4 regions of the Clostridium zhoujianii genome follow, and region 4 is predicted to be linked to each of the others. Evidence: riboswitches for the same ligand, from Rfam matches in the RefSeq annotation. Region 4 holds a riboswitch; each other region holds the start of a gene.
What was found. A riboswitch is a leader RNA that binds a small molecule or an ion and turns the genes downstream of it on or off. The one in region 4 is predicted to bind S-adenosylmethionine.

Region 1 (3,195 bases), on a different contig from region 4:
TACTTTTTTGTTATATCCAACTATAATTAAACGAATTAATTATAGTTGGTAGTATAGAAATAATAAATAAATAGAATAATATTAATATATATTTTGAATGAGTTTTTGAATTTGTATATTTTCAAGGATTTCCTCAGTATAAAGAGTACCTCCCATAATAGCTAGTACAATATCATCCTTTTTATATCCCTCTTTAAATATTTTAATATTACGAGTAATCCTTTTTAAGGTGTTCAAAGATACATTTAGTATTACTCCAAGTTCTTTAAAGGAATAATAATCTTTAGGTAAGATTTCATAAAGTTTATTTTGTAGTTGAATTTTATATTTTATATCTACTTCAATAGAGTGATGGGGTCCGTCTTTACCACGGTGATGTTTTTCGCAAAGATATTTATAATTTAGTTCTATATCGAATCCACCTTCACACCTATGAACAATATGATGAATATCAGCTTTTTCATTACAAATTTCACAAAAGAACAATAAGTTACCCCCTTTATTTTTATGTATTTATTATATAGTAAATTATTTGCTAATTCAATTTGATAAATAAGCCAGAAAAATATTCTGAATATTGATTCACTTAACCATTTGGCAATACCTTGTTAAATTGTAGAAAAGTATTGAAAAAAGGTTATAATATACTATATAATATATTATATAGTAGAAAGAAGGGTGATAAGGATGAGGCAAAGTTATAATTCCTTTAAATATTGGGAAAATCTTATAAGCGAGAACAAGACAATAAGAGGACATATGTTTATGCAGAATCCACCAAAGGATAAATCACTTTATATTCATACTCTTATTTTTAGTAAGAACAATGGTATAGATAATATTTATGCGTATTTTCCAGATGTAAAAGCTCTTCTTGGATATATTCAATATTCATTTTTACAAGAGGCCTTTTATAAATGGATTTATGGGAAGAATAGGATAGTAACAAAGATCCCATCGGAACCTGTAGATAAAATAATACATGGTGGATTAGTAAAGGGTAAGATAACAAAAGAAGAGGCTAACTTAATGTTGGGTTATTATAGAAGATTAACGAGGATGTGGGATATACCTAAAGATAGGGTTATTTCTGAGTTAATGAAATTTGCACGAGACTTTAATAAAACTTGGGTGGGTGACAATAAAGAATTCCTATATATTAAGATATTTAAAAACACTGAAGATTTAGGAAGGTTTGTACTAGACTCAACTATGATGACAAGTAATTCAGATGAATTTGAAAGAAAAACAGGTGTGAGCATCGATGAGTGGAAGATAATCTGTAAAGGTGCAGTAAAAAACAAACATTTAGGAGAAAAACTCCAAAAAGTTCTTCAAAAAAATTTAACAGAAGTAATATAAAAAATGTATTATAGCATCTTGACTTATAAAAATCACGGTGCTATAATACAAAATGTATTAGGCGTTATTAGCTCAGTTGGTAGAGCACCTGACTCTTAATCAGGGTGTCCCGGGTTCGAATCCCTGATGACGCACCAAAAAGGAATCTTATAAAGATTCCTTTTTTTATTGCTCTGAAATATTTGGTATAGGTGGATTAATTATATCCGTTGACACAGTATTTTAGGGATGTTACAATATGCTATGTTAAAAAAGAATAGTTCTTATCAAGAGTGGTGGAGGGACTGGCCCTATGAAACCCAGCAACCAAAAATATTCATTAATTTTTATGGTGCTAAATCCTGCAGGTGCGTCCTGATAGATAAGTTAGTTTGTTATATAAGCTTCTGAATCTATCAGAAGCTTTATTTTATATTCTAAACAGAGGAGAAGTTATGTAATGAAAGAAAAGGGGAAGGTATGGGCATTACTGCCTTTATTAGTATTCATATTAGTATACCTAGGAACATCTATTGTAGCTAAGGATTTTTATGCTATATCAGTAATTGTTCCATTTTTAATAGCAGCTATGGTTGCACTAATAATGAATAGAAAAGTTAAATTTGAGGATAAAATACAAACATTCTGTAAGGGGGCAGGTAATGCTGATGTAATATTAATGATATTAATATTCATATTAGCAGGCGCTTTTGCAGAGGTAGCAAAGTCAATGGGAGCTGTGGATTCAACAGTTAATTTTGGATTATCAGTACTACCTACTAGCGTTATAGTGCCAGGAATATTTGTTATTGCATGTTTTATAGCATTATCAGTAGGTACCTCCATGGGGACTATAGTTGCTTTAGTACCAATAGCAATGGGGATATCTGAAAAAACAGGTATAGCAATTGCCATAGTTGTAGGTGCAGTGGTAAGTGGGGCAATGTTTGGGGATAATCTATCTATTATTTCAGACACAACTATCGCAGCAACAAGAACACAAGGTTGTGAGATGAGGGACAAGTTTAAAATGAACTTTAAAATAGTTCTACCAGCAGCAATAGCAACAGCTCTATGTTTTATGTTTATAACAAGAGGCACAATTATCCCAGAAATGGGCAATTATGAATATAGTTTTGTAAAGATACTTCCATATATAGGGGTGCTTATAACAGCTTTAGCAGGAGTAAATGTAATTTTTGTGTTAATGGGAGGAGTAGTTTTAGCAAGTATTATTGGATTATCATATGGATCATTTGATTTAGTTGGTTTATTTAATAGCATATCAACAGGGATATCTGGAATGAGTGAGCTTATAATTATTTCATTAATAATTGCAGGTACTGTGGAATTGATTAAAAATAATGGTGGAATAGACTTTATACTAAGTAAGGGCTTAAGTAGCTTCAAAACAAGAAGAGGAGCAGAATTTGGAATTGCTACTTTAGTTAGTTTAGTAGATATATGTACGGCTAACAACACTATTGCAATAGTTACAGTAGGTCCAATAGCTAAAAATATTTCTGATGAATTTGAGCTAGAACCGAAGAGGATTGCAGGGATAATGGATATGTTTGCCTGCGTATTCCAAGGATTAATACCATATGGAGCACAATTAATTTCAGCTTCTGGATTAGCTATGATTTCACCTTTTGCTATAATGCAATATTTAATATACCCATATTTAATGGCAGTATGTGCAATAGTATCTATATTTATTTACTGGGAAAAAAATAAAGATAGAAATAAAATAGTTAAATAACATTGCTATACTAATGTTTAACTATGTCATAAAATAATAAAAAGGGTCCTTATCTTTCGTAAAAGGCTACATCTCCTAGAGATGGTAGAACT
Region 2 (3,195 bases), on a different contig from region 4:
TTATAGGAAACCTAGGTTATGTAGCAGTATCTATAATGGGTGGATGGCTTACAATTAAAAAGACTATTGAAGTTGGAGATATTCAATCATTCATTCAATATGTAAGACAATTTACTCAACCAATAGCACAAGTGGCGCAAGTAGCTAATTTATTACAATCTACAGCAGCAGCAGCAGAAAGGGTATTCGAATTCTTAGAAGAAGAGGAAGAAGTACAATTTGCTGAGAATCCTGTATCAGTAGAAGGTTTAGAAGGTAGAGTTGATTTTGAGAATGTTCATTTTGGATATAATGAAAACAAGACAATTATTAATGACTTTACAGCTCATGTTAAGCCCGGCCAAAAGGTAGCAATCGTTGGACCTACTGGTGCTGGTAAGACAACTATGATTAAGTTATTAATGAGATTCTATGATGTTAATAGTGGAGCAATATTAATTGATGGACACAATATTCAAGATTTCAATCGTACAGAGTTAAGAGATTTATTTGGTATGGTACTTCAAGATACTTGGTTATTTAACGGAAGTATAAGAGAGAATATCAGATATGGTAGATTAGATGCAACAGATGAAGAAGTAATTGATGCGGCTAAAGCAGCTCATGTTCATCATTTTGTTAAAACATTACCTGCTGGATATGATATGGAATTAAACGAAGAAGCAAGCAATGTATCACAAGGACAAAAGCAGTTATTAACAATTGCCCGTGCTATTTTAGCTGATCCTAAGATATTAATACTTGATGAAGCAACAAGTTCAGTTGATACAAGAACTGAAATTTTAATTCAAAAGGCTATGGATAATCTTATGGAAGGTAGAACAAGTTTTGTTATAGCTCACAGATTATCAACAATTCGTGATGCGGATTTAATCTTAGTTATGAATGAAGGAGATATAGTTGAGCAAGGAACACATGAAGAGTTACTAGCTAAGGGTGAATTCTATGCTAAGCTTTATAACTCACAATTTGAGAGATCGGAAGAAGCAGTTTAATATAGAAGGTAGTTATAGAAAGATGACAAGTTAAAAGTGGCTTGTCATCTTTTCATTGTATTTCAATAGGTATATATTTAAAATATACTTAAAAAGATAAGCAAGGTGATGAGATGAATTATGTGTATATAATAAAATGTGGAGATAATTCTCTTTATACAGGGTGGACAAACAATCTGGAAAAAAGATTTAATGATCATTGTAGTGGAAGAGGTGCAAAGTATACAAAAGGAAGGGGTCCTTTAGAACTTGCATACTATGAAACTTATGAAGATAAGTCTATAGCTATGAAAAGAGAATATGCCATAAAAAAGTTAAAAAGGGAAGACAAAGAGAAATTGATAGAAAAGTTTGAGGAAACTATTGACAATAAAGAAGTTAATTGTATAATATAAACAAGTAGAAAATTTAATAAATAAGTTTATCTTATTAAGAGTGGTGGAGGGACCGGCCCTTTGAAGCCCAGCAACCTGTAATTGATATTACGTGGTGCTAAATCCTGCAGGTTTATCCTGACAGATAAGAGGAAAGCTAGTCCCATTAGGACTATATTTAGGCTATTTTTAGTCGCTTCTTATAATTTAAGAAGCGGCTTTTTTTACTATAAAGGCAATTATAATTAAAAAAGGGGGCATATTATATGAAAGATTGTTGTTCATTTGAAACAAAAGCAGTAAGAGGGGCATCAGGTGGAGATGAGAGAACAGGGGCAATTAGTTTTCCCATATACCAAAGTGCTACGTTTAAGCATGCTGGACTTTATGAAAGTACAGGATATGACTACTCAAGGATGCAAAACCCAACAGTAGAAGAATTAGAAAGGACAGTAGCTTCTTTAGAAGGTGGAAAAGAAGGAATTGCTTTCGCATCAGGTCTTGGGGCAATTACTTGTTGCATACATCTTTTTAAAGCTGGGGAACATGTTATTTTATCAGAGGATTTATATGGTGGAACCTTCAGACTATTTGATGATATTTATAAGTCATTTGGAATAGATGCTACATTTGTAGATACAAGAAATTTAGAAGATATTAAAGCTGCAATTAAGGAAAATACTAAGGGGATATTTATAGAAACACCTTCAAATCCTTCATTAAAAGTAACTGATATAAGAGGGATAAGTAAAATTGCTAAGGAGAATAATTTGATTTTTGTGGTTGATAATACATTTTTAACACCATATTATCAAAGGCCATTAGAATTAGGGGCAGATGTTGTTGTTCATAGTGGCACTAAGTATCTTGGAGGACATAATGATGTACTTGCTGGAATTGCAGTGGCAAATGATGAAAATATAATTAAAAGATTGAGATATATATTAATGTCAACTGGAGCAACTCTTGGAGCAAATGATGCATGGCTTTTACTAAGAGGACTTAAAACATTGCATATAAGATTAGATAGAGCCCAAGAAAATGCTATAGAAATTGCTAAGTGGTTAGAAAAACAAGAAGAAGTGAGTACAGTTTACTACGTTGGATTAGAAGATCATGAGGGGTATGAAATTAATAAATCTCAAAGTAGTGGTTTTGGTACAACTTTATCATTTAGAGTTAAAGATAAAGAAATTATTCCAAGAATCTTAAAAAATGTTGAGGTAATAAGCTTTGCAGAAAGTTTAGGTGGAGTAGAAACATTAATTACTTATCCATTTACGCAAACACATTCAGAGTTACCTGATGATTTAAGAAAGAGACTTGGAGTAGATGAGTATCTTTTGAGAATAGCAGTAGGAATAGAAAATATAAATGATTTAATAGGTGATCTGGAAAGAGCAATAAAGGGGGAATAACAATGGGAATAGGAACATCATTAATACATTCAGAAGGAAGTATAGATAAGAATACAGGTGCACTAAGTACACCAATATATCAAGCATCAACCTATCATCAATTTGATATAGATAACTTCGGTAAATATGATTATTCAAGATCAGGGAATCCAACGAGAGAAGTGCTGGAAAATCTAATATCAGAACTTGAAGGAGGAGATAGGGGATTTGCTTTTGCATCAGGAATGGCAGCTATATGTTCAGTTTTAAGTATATTTTCAGCAGGAGACCATTTGGTAATCTGTGGAGATGTATATGGAGGAACATATAGAGCAGTAACAAATTTATTCTCAAGATTTAATATTGAACATACATTTGTTGATGCTAGTAATCTTGAAGAAATAAGGTCAGCTATAAAGGAGAATACTA
Region 3 (3,195 bases), on a different contig from region 4:
ATTTAACAATTGATATGCCAGAAAGATTCTTAATAGATGATTCTATGATTTTAGCACCAGCACCAACAAATGCTGAAGTTGAAGTTGTAAGAGGACCAAATATAAAGCCATTTCCAGTAAATGATGAATTAGGTGAAAAAGTTGAAGGTAAGGTATTAATTAAAGTTGAGGATAATATAACAACTGATCATATAATGCCATCTAATGCTAAGTTATTACCATTTAGATCAAATATTCCTTATCTTGCAGAATTCTGCTTTAACACAGTAGATACAGAATTCCCTAAGAGAGCTAAGGAGTACAATGGTGGATTTATAATAGCAGGAGATAACTACGGACAAGGTTCTTCAAGAGAACATGCAGCGTTAGCACCTTTATACTTAGGGGTTAAAGCAGTTGTTGCTAAATCATTTGCTAGAATTCATAAAGCTAACTTAATTAATAATGGAATAATTCCTATGGAATTTAAAAATGAAGCAGATTATAATAATATTGATTTAATAGATGATTTATTAATGGAAGATATTCAATCAGCTTTAGAAAATGGTACTGTTAAGGTTAAGAACTTAACTAAGGGCATAGAAGTTGAAGTAGCAGTAGATTTAACAGAAAAGGAAATTGAAGTAATTAGAGCTGGCGGAAGACTTAATTATGTAAAGAATAATAATTAGGTTTAAAAATAAATAAATTTTATCAAGAGTGGTGGAGGGACTGGCCCAATGAAACCCAGCAACCAACTTTGTAATTCATTTATTATAAAGTGATGGTGCTAATTCCTGTAATCTTTTCAGATTAGAAGATAAGAGAGTATTTAATAGAGTACGATTATAACTTTGTGCACTAGAGAAATATTCTCTAGTGCATTTTTATTTTATAGAAGTAGGTAAAAATAAGAGGAAAAATACTATAAAATAAAGTTATATATGGTGTATAAAATAAGAATTAATATTAAATGATAATCAATACTAAAAAGTATTGACATAACAAAAAAGTAAGATTATACTATAAATACAAATTAAATAATAACTTATCAAGAGTGGTGGAGGGACTGGCCCGATGAAACCCAGCAACCGATTTTTTAGTTCATTTACTAAAAAGGAATGGTGCTAATTCCTGTAGCCTTTAGGCTAGAAGATAAGAGGGTGAATTCATGGGCAAGTATATCATATGCGCTAGAGGTTTATTCTCTAGTGCATTTTTTATTATAAAAAAACACTTTTAGATAATAATAAATAGGGGGCATTAAAAATGAAAAAAGTAAAACAAATTGTATCAGTATTAATTTTAGGAGTAGTAGGATTTGGGCTTGTAGGTTGTGGAAAGGTAAATGATAAAAAAGTAGATGTAAAGAATATAACTATCGGGGTTTGCCCAGGACCATATGGGGATATGATTACTGAGGCAATAGCACCGCGGTTAGAAGCGAAGGGATATAAGATAACAATAAGAGAGTTTACTGATTATATTCAACCAGATAATTCTTTAAGTGAGAAAGAAATTGATGTAAATTTAATGCAGCATACAGAATATTTAAATAAATTTACAGCTGATAATAACTTAGAGTTAAGTCCAGTTATTACAGTGCCAACTTTAAGTATGGGAGTCTTTTCAAACAAATATAAATCATTAGAAGATTTACCTAATAAGGCAAAGATTGCTGTACCGGATGATGTTTCAAACTTAGCAAGAGCATTAAGATTATTAAAAGAAAATGGATTAATAGAAATTAAAGAAGGAATAGACGAAACAAAGGCAAGTTTAAAAGATATTTCTGTTAATAAGAAGGATATAGAATTTGTAGAGTTAGAGGGGGCTCAGCTACCAAGAAGTCTTGATAGTGTAGATGTTGCAACTGTACCTGGAAACTTTGCATATGCATCAGGATTTGATTATAAGGAAGCATTAGCAATTGAAAAGTTATCAGAGAACTATAAAAATATTATTGCTGTAAGAACAGCAGACTTAGATACTGAGTTAGGTAAAGATTTAAAAGATGCAGTTGAATCAAAAGAATATAAGGATATTATAGAGGGCGGAAAATATAAAGAGTTTGATAAGCCAGAATGGTATGTAAAGGCATGGAAATAGGAATTTAGAAATTAGGTAATATTGGGGGTAGGACTATGAGTAATAAAGATATTATAGAAATAATTAATGATAAAAATCGTATTGTAGTAGGAAAAGAAATAAATAAGAAATATTTGACTGATGGTCTGAAAAGAGATTTTGGTGAGGCTGATATTTTAGTATTTCCAATATCCACAAAAGAAGTTTCTGATATATTGAAATATGCAAATGATAATTTAATTCATGTAACACCAAGAGGAGCTGGCACTGGTTTAGTAGGAGCAACAGTTCCAACTGAAAGAGGGATAATATTAGATTTATCAAAAATGAATAACATATTGAATATAGATGAAGAAAACTTTACTGTAACAGTAGAGCCAGGAGTACTTCTACGGGATGTGCAATTATATGTAGAGGAAAGAGGATTGTTCTACCCTCCAGATCCAGGAGAGAAGAAGGCTACTATTGGTGGTAATATAAGCACAAATGCTGGTGGAATGAGAGCAGTTAAATATGGAGTAACTAGAGATTATGTAAGAATGTTAGAGGTAGTTTTAGCAGATGGAACAGTATTAAATCTAGGATCAGAAACAATAAAAAATAGTTCTGGTTTGGATTTAAAAGATTTATTTGTAGGTTCAGAAGGAACATTAGGGATAATAACTAAAGCAATATTAAAGATTATTCCTAAACCTAAAAATAGTGTAAGTGCAATAGTTCCATTTAAGACATTAAAAGATGGTATTAATTCTGTCATAAAGGTAATAAAAGAAAATGCAAATCCAACAGCTATAGAATTTATTGAAAGAAGAGCAATAAATAAAGCAGAGGATTACTTAAAAATCAAATTTCCATGCGATAAAGGTAATACATTTTTACTACTAACTTTTGATGGAGATGAGTTAGAGATAAACTCAAGTTATAAAAAGGTAGAAAAGGTAGTTATAGAAAATGGAGCCTTAGATTTTATATTACTAGAAGAGGAAGAGGATATTAATAGAGCATGGAGCATAAGAGGGGCATTAGTTACAGCTGTTGAGGCTGTTTCAGAGGAAGAACCTATAGATATAGTAGTTCCTATAAATAACATAGCTACTTTTGTAGAGTATACAAAAGAAATAGAAGAGA
Region 4 (3,195 bases):
AATCCTACAAGAATGGAACTTTCTAAGCTGAAGAAAAGATTAGCTACATCTACAAGAAGTCATAAACTTTTAAAAGATAAGCAAGATGAGTTAATGAGACAATTCATTAATCTTGTTAAATATAACAATACTCTAAGAAAAGAAGTTGAAGGACAACTAGAAGGTTCTTTAAAGGATTTCGTTATGGCTAGAGCAGTAATGAGTTCTGAATTCCTAGAGGAGGCTATAGCTTATCCAAAGGAGCATATTTCAGTTGAAGTAGGCGAAAAGAATGTTATGAGTGTATCCGTTCCTGTAATGAACTTCAAGAGAGAACTTGAGGGGGATGAGGGAAGTATTTTCCCTTATGGATTTGCAAATACTTCTTCAGAACTTGATGATGCAATATCAAAGCTTTATGGGATACTTCCAAAGTTACTTGAACTTGCAGAAGTAGAAAAGTCATGTCAACTTATGGCTGATGAAATTGAAAAGACTAGAAGAAGAGTTAATGCTCTTGAATATATGACAATTCCTCAACTTCAAGAAACTATTAAGTATATAAGAATGAAACTTGATGAAAATGAAAGATCTGCTATTACTAGATTAATGAAAGTTAAGAGTATGATAGAGCAGAGAGGATAGTAGAAAAGCTTCCCTAATATTTGGGAAGCTTTTCTTGTATATAAGTTAAATATCTTTAAAGTATGGTGGAAATAAAGGCAGATAATTCAAATTTAATATTTTTGTAATTGATTAAAAAAGTCGATAATAGTATAATTCAAATTATAAGCGTAAAAAAATATGCTTAAAGCTAGAATAGTTTAGACATAAAATATTTAAGGAGTAGAGTTTATGAGGAATTACATATTAGCATTAGGAGTAACTTTTTTGATTGTTTACATAATTACACCACAGTTAATGAAGTTAGCAAAGAAAATTGGTTTCACTGATAAGCCTACTGAAAGAAAGAAGCATAGAGGGCCCATTCCCCTTTGCGGTGGAGTAGGAATATATATTGGATTCTTCCTCATGTATTTTTTATTAGTTCATGATAATAAAACAGAGCAATTTTGGATTTTTATAGCATCTACCTTAATATTGATAATAGGGCTAATTGATGATCATTATAAGGCAGTAGGAAAAGAATTTCCTATATATCCAAGATTAATAGTTCAAATATTTGCAGCAATATTAGTATATAGATCAGGGATAGTTTTTGGGGGATTTGCAAATCCTTTTGTAAATGGTGAATATATAAATTTACCTCCAGAGTTACAGTTTATATTAACTATAACATGGATATTTGGTGTTACAACAGTTATTAATTGGTCCGATGGAATGGATGGTTTAGCTGGAGGTATTTCAGTTGTATCAGCAGTAACATTTTTCTTTGCAGCAGTTATCCTTGGGCAAACTGAGTCTGCAACAACTGCATTAATATTAGGTGCAGCTATATTTGGATTTTTAATGTACAATAGATACCCGGCTAAAGTCTTTATGGGAGATTCAGGGGCAAATTTAATTGGATTTTTATTAAGTATAATTGCTATAGATGGTGCTTTTAAACAAGCAACAGTAATGAGTCTATTTATACCTATATTAGCCTTAGCAGTACCTATATTTGATAATATATTTGTTATATTTAAAAGATTTAGTGAAGGTAAACCGGTATATCAAGCAGATAGAAGTCAAATGCATTATAGATTAGAAGAAAAAGGATTAACTACGAAGCAAATAGTTAATTATATCGTAGTTATAAGTTTAGTTTGTAGTATAATCTCAATTCTATTATTATTAATTAAACATTAAGGAGATCTTTCAAGGTCTTCTTTTTATTTAGAAAAAACCCCCTTTACAAATTAAGTAATAAAGGGTATAATATACAAAAATGAATAGTTCTTATCTAGAGAGGTGGAGGGACTGGCCCTATGAAACCCAGCAACCGGTATATGTCATAATTATACATGGTGCTAAATCCTGCAGCAGAAGCTGAAAGATAAGGGGAATTTTTATAGCGTAGTATTTTATTATGCCTAGAGGATAACCCTTTAGGCATTTTTTTATTGCAAAGAGGGGGCAAAAGAAATGAATATAAAGAATTTATTCCAAGAAAAGAAAGTGGTATTTTCCTTTGAAATATTTCCACCAAAGGCAACATCATCAATTGAAACAATATACAATACCTTAGATGAATTAAAAGGATTAAGTCCAGATTATATAAGTGTTACTTATGGGGCTGGTGGTAGCATTAGGGATAATAAGACTACAGAATTATCATCTTTAGTAAAAAACAAATATGGGATTGAGGCAGTAGCACATTTAACATGTATTAGCTCAACTAAAGAAGAGATAAAGTATTATTTGAAGGAATTAGAAGCAAATAATATTCAAAATATCCTTGCATTAAGAGGAGATTTACCTCTTGGAGGTGGAATCAAAGGTGACCTTAATTATGCAACTGATTTAATCAAGTATATACAAAGTAAGGGGAATTTCAATATAGCAGCAGCTTGCTATCCAGAAGGGCATACTGAAGTTAAAGGATTGGTGGCAGAAATCGAAAATATGAAGAGGAAAGAAGAAGCAGGGGCATCTTATTTCATATCTCAGCTATTTTTCGATAACAATTTATACTATGATTTTCAAGATAAGGTTTGTGCTGCAAATATTAAAGCACCAATTGAAGCAGGTATTATGCCAGTAACTAATAAAAAGCAAATAGAGAGAATGGTGGCATTAAGTGGAGCATCCCTTCCAGAGAAATTTAAGAGAATAATGGAAAGATACGAACATAATCCAGAGGCACTAAGAGATGCAGGAATAGCTTACGCAGTAGAGCAAATAGTTGACCTTATTTCAACAGGAGTTGATGGAATACATTTATATGTAATGAATAATCCATATTTAGCAAGAAAGATAAGTGGAAGTATTGAGAGTATTATTACCTCAGTAAATAAAATTGAACTAGTTTAGGAGGAGTTATGATGGAAAAAGTAGAAAGTTTTGAATTAGATCATAGAAAAGTAAAGGCGCCATATATAAGAAAATGTTGTTTATTAGATGGAAAAAATGGAGATCAAGTAACTAAATTTGATATAAGATTTCTTCAACCTAATAAAGAGGCATTTGGTACTGCAGCAATGCATGGATTAGAACATTTACTAGCTCATACATTAAGAGATAGCCTAGAAGGGATAATAGACTTATCACCAA

Region 1: it holds a riboswitch for S-adenosylmethionine, as region 4 does, so the genes downstream of both, ACSYT2_RS15510 (Na+/H+ antiporter NhaC family protein) here and metF (methylenetetrahydrofolate reductase [NAD(P)H]) in region 4, are expected to answer to the same signal.
Region 2: it holds a riboswitch for S-adenosylmethionine, as region 4 does, so the genes downstream of both, ACSYT2_RS15375 (trans-sulfuration enzyme family protein) here and metF (methylenetetrahydrofolate reductase [NAD(P)H]) in region 4, are expected to answer to the same signal.
Region 3: it holds a riboswitch for S-adenosylmethionine, as region 4 does, so the genes downstream of both, ACSYT2_RS16550 (MetQ/NlpA family ABC transporter substrate-binding protein) here and metF (methylenetetrahydrofolate reductase [NAD(P)H]) in region 4, are expected to answer to the same signal.

Annotation. Positions count from the first base shown of each region.
Region 1 covers NZ_JBPUTF010000003.1:149,125-152,319, forward strand. The annotation lists gene ACSYT2_RS15495 (HNH endonuclease signature motif containing protein) at 82-486, opposite strand; gene ACSYT2_RS15500 (hypothetical protein) at 688-1,362, shown strand; tRNA gene ACSYT2_RS15505 (tRNA-Lys) at 1,424-1,499, shown strand; SAM riboswitch class I at 1,623-1,730, shown strand; gene ACSYT2_RS15510 (Na+/H+ antiporter NhaC family protein) at 1,802-3,103, shown strand.
Region 2 covers NZ_JBPUTF010000003.1:119,090-122,284, forward strand. The annotation lists gene ACSYT2_RS15365 (ABC transporter ATP-binding protein) at 1-995, shown strand, start outside; gene ACSYT2_RS15370 (GIY-YIG nuclease family protein) at 1,109-1,390, shown strand; SAM riboswitch class I at 1,419-1,521, shown strand; gene ACSYT2_RS15375 (trans-sulfuration enzyme family protein) at 1,636-2,787, shown strand; gene ACSYT2_RS15380 (aminotransferase class I/II-fold pyridoxal phosphate-dependent enzyme) at 2,790-3,195, shown strand, end outside.
Region 3 covers NZ_JBPUTF010000004.1:133,983-137,177, forward strand. The annotation lists gene ACSYT2_RS16545 (aconitate hydratase) at 1-671, shown strand, start outside; SAM riboswitch class I at 688-806, shown strand; SAM riboswitch class I at 1,025-1,141, shown strand; gene ACSYT2_RS16550 (MetQ/NlpA family ABC transporter substrate-binding protein) at 1,249-2,088, shown strand; gene ACSYT2_RS16555 (FAD-binding oxidoreductase) at 2,124-3,195, shown strand, end outside.
Region 4 covers NZ_JBPUTF010000001.1:159,751-162,945, forward strand. The annotation lists gene ACSYT2_RS00810 (V-type ATP synthase subunit D) at 1-624, shown strand, start outside; gene ACSYT2_RS00815 (MraY family glycosyltransferase) at 835-1,791, shown strand; SAM riboswitch class I at 1,879-1,985, shown strand; gene metF (methylenetetrahydrofolate reductase [NAD(P)H]) at 2,068-2,955, shown strand; gene ACSYT2_RS00825 (S-ribosylhomocysteine lyase) at 2,967-3,195, shown strand, end outside.